DNA from 3 places in the Kitasatospora sp. NPDC059795 genome. Region 1 is predicted to be linked to each of the others. Evidence: riboswitches for the same ligand, from Rfam matches in the RefSeq annotation. Region 1 holds a riboswitch; each other region holds the start of a gene.
The links. Region 1 has a riboswitch for thiamine pyrophosphate ahead of thiO (glycine oxidase ThiO). Riboswitches for the same ligand answer to the same signal wherever they lie in the genome.
Positions count from the first base shown of each region.

Region 1 (2,193 bases):
GCTGGACGGCCAGCCGGGTGCCGAACCGGGCGGACGGGTAGGAGACGCAGTCGCCGGCCGCCCAGACGCCGGGCAGCACGGTACGCAGCCGGTCGTCGACCGGGACGGTGCCGTCGGGGTCGAGGGCGAGCGGGCTGTCGGCGAGCCAGCCGGTGGCGGGGCGGGCGCCGATGCCGACCACCACCTCGTCCGCGGGCAGGTGGGTGCCGTCGGCGAGCAGCACCCCGCCGTCGGCGGCCCCGGCGACGCCGACGCCGCAGCGCAGTTCGACGCCCGCGGCGGCGTACCACTCGGCCATCAGCGCGCCGAGTTCGGCGGGCAGCGCCCCGGCGAGCGGGGTGGCGGCGGCCTCCACCACGGTGACGTGGCAGCCGAGGGCGCGGGCGACGGTGGCGGTCTCGGCGCCGATCCAGCCCGCGCCGACCAGCACGATCCGCCTGCCGGGGGTGAGTGCGGCGCGCAGCGCGTGCGCGTCGTCGACGGTGCGCAGGGTGCGGGCGCCGGGCAGGCCGGGGAGGGTGCGCGGGTCGGCGCCGGTGGCGATCACCAGGGCGCTGTACGGGAGTTCGCCGCCATCCGTGTGCAGCACGCCGGCGGTCAGGCCGGTGGCGCGGCGGCCGGTGAGCAGTTCGACGCCGAGGTCGGCCCAGTCGAGTTCGAAGGCGGTGGCGTCGGCCTTGCCGAGCAGGACGTCCTTGGACAGCGGCGGCCGGTCGTACGGCAGGTGGAGTTCCTCGCCGACCAGGGTGATCGCGCCCTGCCAGCCTCCCTGCCGCAGGTTCAGGGCGGCCTGTGCGCCCGCCATGCCCGCCCCGACCACGACGACCCGGTCCGTTGCCCTCAGCTCAGCCACGGCCCCACCCTAACCGCCCGCATGCCCCTGTGGGCGGGGGTCGGCCCGGCGTTAAAGTGGAGGCACTGACTATCACGGGAGCCCGGCGCACCGGGCTGAGAGGCGGGCTGTGGCGGCCCGCGACCGTCCGAACCTGATCCGGGTCATGCCGGCGAAGGGAGAAGAGGCGTGGTGGCACATTCCGACGTGCTGGTGATCGGCGGGGGCATCATCGGCCTCGGCGTCGCCTGGCGCACCGCGCAACGCGGGCTGCGCGTCGCGGTGGTGGACCCGTCGCCGGGCGGCGGCGCGGCCCGGGTGGCCGCGGGGATGCTCGCGCCGGTCACCGAACTCCAGTACGGCGAGGAGCCGTTGCTGCGCCTGGGCATGGCGTCCAACGAGCGCTACGGCGCGTTCGCCGCCGAGCTGACCGAACTCACCGGCCTGGACACCGGCTACCGCCGCACCGGCACGCTGGCCGTCGCGCTGGACTCCGACGACCGCGAGGAACTGCGCGAACTGCACGCCTTCCACGGCCGGTTGGGCCTGGCCTCGGAGTGGCTGACCGGCCGGGAGTGCCGACGGCTGGAGCCGATGCTGGCGCCCGGGGTGCGCGGCGGCCTGCACGTCGCCGAGGACCACCAGGTGGACGGCCGCCGGCTGGCCACCGCGCTGGTCGCGGCGTGCAAGCTGCTGGGCGTCGCCTTCCACCGCACCCAGGCCGCCGAACTGTTGATCGACGGCGAACGTGCCACCGGCGTACGGCTGTTGACCGGCGAGCACCTGACGGCCGGCCGGACGGTGCTGGCGGCGGGCTCCCGCTCCCACCTGCTGCCGGGCCTGCCGGACGGGGTGCTGCCGGCGATCCGCCCGGTCAAGGGGCAGGTGCTCCGGCTGCGCATCCCCGAGCTGTACGCGCCGTTCCTGTCCCGCAACGTGCGCGCCGTGGTGCGCGGCCGGCACCTGTACCTGGTGCCGCGCGCCGACGGCGAGTTGGTGATCGGCGCGACCACCGAGGAGATGGGGCACGACACCACCGTCACCGCGGGCGGCGTCTACGAGCTGCTCCGCGACGCGCACGAACTCGTCCCCGGCATCACCGAGTTGCCGCTGGTGGAGACCAACGCGGGCCTGCGGCCCGGCTCCCCCGACAACGCGCCGCTGCTCGGCCCGACCGCGCTGGACGGCCTGGCCGCCGCCACCGGGCACCACCGCAACGGCGTGCTGCTCACCCCGGTCACCGCCGACCTGCTCGCCGACTACCTGGCCACCGGCGAACTCCCCGCGCTGGCCGCCGACTTCACCCCCGACCGCTTCCGCACCGAGGTGCCCGCATGAACACCGTCGCCCTGACCGTCAAC
Region 1 covers NZ_JBHWID010000004.1:403,985-406,177, reverse strand. The annotation lists gene ACFV4P_RS11390 (NAD(P)/FAD-dependent oxidoreductase) at 1-805, opposite strand, end outside; TPP riboswitch at 918-1,031, shown strand; gene thiO (glycine oxidase ThiO) at 1,025-2,170, shown strand; gene thiS (sulfur carrier protein ThiS) at 2,167-2,193, shown strand, end outside.

Region 2 (2,193 bases), on a different contig from region 1:
GGTCACCACACGGAAGCCCAGACCCTCGCCGTGCTTGGAACCCGAGATCACCAACGCCTCGTTGGGTTCCGCCACGCGCCACATCAACTTAAAGAGCACGATCAGGGCAACGAAGCCTGCGACGGCGCTGCCCGCGATGCCGATCAGCATCGGCAATCTCCCCCTTCGGAGCACACCGGTTCCGTGACTGCGCTTCGGTCCGTGCAGGTTGGCGCGGAAGCCGGTGGCAGCCGCATTCTCCGCCGTTCCGGATCACGGGGGAAGAGCTGAGCCGGGAGGAACTCGCACTGTCTCGAAACCGTTGCGCGGGGTCACCTGTGACGGTCCGACAGGTGATCAGAGCGGCTCGACGTAGACGGTGCGCGGTGGCTGATATTCGACCACGACGACCATGGTGCCCGACTGCAGCGGCTCACCCGGAGTGGCGAGGTACGCCAGGAACGCCTCGGTGCCCAGCCGCTCCGGGACGTGCACCATCACCTCGCCGACCAGGCCTGCGCCGATCCGCCCCGTCACCCGCCCCATCAGTCCGATCACCTGCACGATTCTCCCACTCCCGACGAGGCGTGAACAGTTCCGGCCCGCACGGGAGTTGTACGCCGGTGCGGGTGCGGGCCCGGCGATGCGCCCTGGACCGGTGCCGCCGCGTGCCCTACGGTGAGGAACCGAACGCAGGCGGACGACGCCTGCGCGGAACGGGAGCTCGGAGCACCGGGCTGAGAGGGCGCTGACGGTACGCGGATCCGCGAACCACCTGCTGCGCCGACCGCAGGAACCTGACCGGGTAATGCCGGCGTAGGGAGTTGAAGGTCCGATGACCGTTTTTTCCGAGCACAGCTCTGCCCGCGATTCGGCCGCCGGCGGGTACCCCACCCCCGCCTGGCACAAGGCCTACCGCCAGGGCAGCCGCCCCGACCTGCGGGTCCCCTACCGCGAGGTCGAACTGACCGACGGCCGCACCGTCCCGCTGTACGACACCTCCGGCCCGTACACCGATCCCGATCACGCCACCGACGTCCGACGCGGACTGCCCGCCCTGCGCGACGCCTGGATCCGCCAACGCGGCGACGTCGAGGAGTACGAGGGCCGCGAGGCCCGGCCCGAGGACGACGGCATCAAGCACACCGCGCCCCGCGGCGGCGACCTGCGCAACCTGGACGCCGTCTTCCCCGGCCGCCCGCGCCGCCCGCTGCGCGCCAGGGACGGCCTCGCCGTTACCCAACTCGGGTACGCCAAGCAGGGGTTGATCACGCCCGAGATGGAGTTCGTGGCGCTCCGGGAAGGCCTGGAGCCGGAGTTCGTGCGCGAGCAGGTGGCGCGCGGACGGGCCGTCATCCCGGTCAACGTGAACCACCCCGAGAGCGAACCGGCCATCATCGGCACCGACTTCCTGGTGAAGATCAACGCCAACATCGGCAACTCCGCCGTCACCTCCTCCATCGAGGAGGAGGTGGAGAAGATGACCTGGGCCACCCGCTGGGGCGCCGACACCGTCATGGACCTCTCCACCGGCCGCAACATCCACACCACCCGCGAGTGGATCCTGCGCAACTCCCCCGTCCCGATCGGCACCGTCCCGCTCTACCAGGCGCTGGAGAAGGTCGACGGCCGGGCCGAGGACCTCAGCTGGGAGGTCTACCGGGACACCGTCGTCGAACAGTGCGAGCAGGGCGTCGACTACATGACCGTGCACGCCGGCGTGCTGCTCCGGTACGTGCCGCTCACCGCCCGCCGCAAGACCGGCATCGTCTCGCGCGGCGGCTCCATCATGGCGGCCTGGTGCCTGGCGCACCATCAGGAGAACTTCCTCTACACGCACTTCGAGGAACTCTGCGACCTGCTGCGCGCCTACGACGTCACCTTCTCGCTCGGCGACGGCCTGCGGCCCGGCTCCATCGCCGACGCCAACGACGAGGCGCAGTTCGCCGAACTCACCACCCTCGGCGAGCTCGGGCGGATCGCCCGCGCCAAGGACGTCCAGGTGATGATCGAGGGCCCCGGGCACGTCCCGATGCACAAGATCCGCGAGAACATGGACCTGCAGAAGGAGATCTGCGACGAGGCCCCGTTCTACACGCTCGGCCCGCTCACCACCGACGTCGCGCCCGGCTACGACCACATCACCTCCGGCATCGGCGCCGCGATGATCGCCTGGTGGGGCACCGCGATGCTCTGCTACGTCACCCCCAAGGA
Region 2 covers NZ_JBHWID010000013.1:1,584-3,776, forward strand. The annotation lists gene ACFV4P_RS24645 (flotillin family protein) at 1-150, opposite strand, end outside; gene ACFV4P_RS24650 (hypothetical protein) at 337-537, opposite strand; TPP riboswitch at 686-819, shown strand; gene thiC (phosphomethylpyrimidine synthase ThiC) at 815-2,193, shown strand, end outside.
Region 2: linked by a shared signal. The riboswitch ahead of thiC (phosphomethylpyrimidine synthase ThiC) and the one ahead of thiO (glycine oxidase ThiO) in region 1 are both predicted to bind thiamine pyrophosphate.

Region 3 (2,193 bases), on a different contig from region 1:
TGGTGCTGTTGCGGCTGGCGCCGGCGCTGCGGTCGGAGTCCTTGCCGGAGACGGACCCGCCGATCGCGCCGCCGACCAGGCCGGCCACCAGGGCGACCGCCGCGACCAGCGCGACCAGCCCGCCGCGCTTGCCCTTGCCGGAGCCGCCGCCCGGGGCGGACTGCGGGCCGCCCCACGGCGAGCCCGGTTCACCCGGCCCGCCGACACCGCCCGGTCCGCCGGACGGGTGGCCCCAGCCGCCGACCGGGTGACCGGCCCCGAACGGGTGCTGCGAGGCGTCGCCGGGGACGCCCGGCGCGGGCGGCCCGTTCTGGGCGAGCGGCGGCACGGTCGGGACGGTGGCGGTCGGCGCGTAGGGCGAGGCCTGCTCGGCGACGTTGCCGTACGGGTTCTGGAACGGCGGCGGGGTGTCCGCAGGAACCGGGGCGGGAGCGGCGACGCTGCCGTACGGGTTCTGGAACGGCGTCGGCTGGTCCGCCGGAACCGGGGCCGCGGCCGGCGGCGCCGGGACCTTCCCCAACTGCATGGTCCCGTCGCTCACCGGCGGAGCCACCGGAGCCGGAGCGACCGAAGCCGGAGCCGGGGCAGCCGGGGCCGCCGGCAGCACCGGCGGCGGCGCGTCGAGGTAGGCGGGAGCGGACGCGGGCGTCCCGGAGGTGGCGGCGGCCGCCTCGGTGCCGGGGCCTTCGGGGGCCTTCTCCGGCGGGGTGGTACCACTCGCGTGCTCGGTGCTCACGGACGACCTCCATCGCTGACAGAACCTTGGGCGGTGGTCGTCGCGCGGTCGGCGCGGCCACAGCCTCGGGGCACAGTTTTTCCTATGCCGGATTCGGACACCGTAAGCGGGCCCCTGAAGAAATCATGAGAAGCCTTAGGCCTCGCTGACATGGACATCAGTGGTCCCGCGATGCGGACGCCGTTCCCCCCGGCCTTGGCGTTCCCCAACTCGGAGGCTAGCCTGTCGCTCCTGTAAACCGAAGAGAGTCGCGGGAGCTTGGACCAGCCAGGCTGAGAGTGCGCCGGAACGACCGTAGGGCATGGCGGGGACGCCGCCCGGGTCGAGGGGGCGCAGACCGCCGGAACCTGTCCGGGTAATGCCGGCGTAGGGAGTATCGGCCATGACGGCTGTTCCGTCTGCCCCAATTTCCGATCTTGAGACGGCCGCGCGGGCCGAGGCCCCGCTGACCCTCGACACGGCGCCGCCGCGCACCCTGGACTTCCGGGCGCTGTTCGCGCTGTGGGCGAACCTCGGGGTGAGCCTGATCGGCTTCACCAGCGCCGCGACGGTGCTGGGCAAGCAGGGCCACGAACTCGGCTTCACCGCGGCGGTGACGGCGATCGTCGCGGGCACCGCGATCGGCACCGCGATGCTCGCGGTGGCGGCGCTGGTGGGCGCGCGCACGGGCGCCCCGGCGATGGCGGTGCTGCGCGGCCTGTTCGGCACCAGGCTGTCGTACGTCCCGACGGTGCTGAACATCCTGCAGTGCGTCGGCTGGGGCGTGTACGAGCTGACGGTGATCGCCTGGGGCGCCCAGACGGTGGCCGGCACCGAGGGCTGGCGCTGGCTGTTCGTGCTGCTGGCGGGCGTGCTGACGACGGTGCTGACGATCTGGCCGCTGGGCGCGATCGCGGTGCTGCGCAAGTACGTGGCCGTCGCGGTCGGCGTGGCGATGGTCTACTTCACGGTGCAGTTCGCCCGGCAGGGCTTCCCGGACCCGGGCGCGGGCAACTGGGACGGCTTCCTGTCGGCGACGGACGCGGTGATCGCGGTGTCGATCTCGTTCGTCCCGCTGGCCGCCGACTACACCCGGCACGCGCGCACCTCGGCGAGCGCGTTCTGGGGGACGTTCTCCGGCTACACGGTCGCCCAGGTGTGGTGCTACGTACTGGGCGTGGTGGCGCTGCTGCAGTCCGGCGGCGACCCGGACAAGATCCTCGGCTCGTTCACCGGCGTGGCCGCGGGCTGGGCGTTCCTGCTGGTGCTGGTGCTGCGCGAGTCCGACCAGTCGTTCGCGAACGTGTACTCGACCGCGATGTCGATCCACAACCTGTGGCCGAAGGTGGACCGGCGGGTGCTGACCGGCGGCATCGGCGTGCTGGTGACGGTGCTGGCGCTGCAGATCAAGGAGTTCACCGAGTCGTACTACGCGTTCCTCGGCCTGATCGGGTCGGTGTTCGTGCCGCTGTTCGCGG
Region 3 covers NZ_JBHWID010000009.1:223,580-225,772, reverse strand. The annotation lists gene ACFV4P_RS20375 (trypsin-like peptidase domain-containing protein) at 1-736, opposite strand, end outside; TPP riboswitch at 977-1,126, shown strand; gene ACFV4P_RS20370 (purine-cytosine permease family protein) at 1,119-2,193, shown strand, end outside.
Region 3: linked by a shared signal. The riboswitch ahead of ACFV4P_RS20370 (purine-cytosine permease family protein) and the one ahead of thiO (glycine oxidase ThiO) in region 1 are both predicted to bind thiamine pyrophosphate.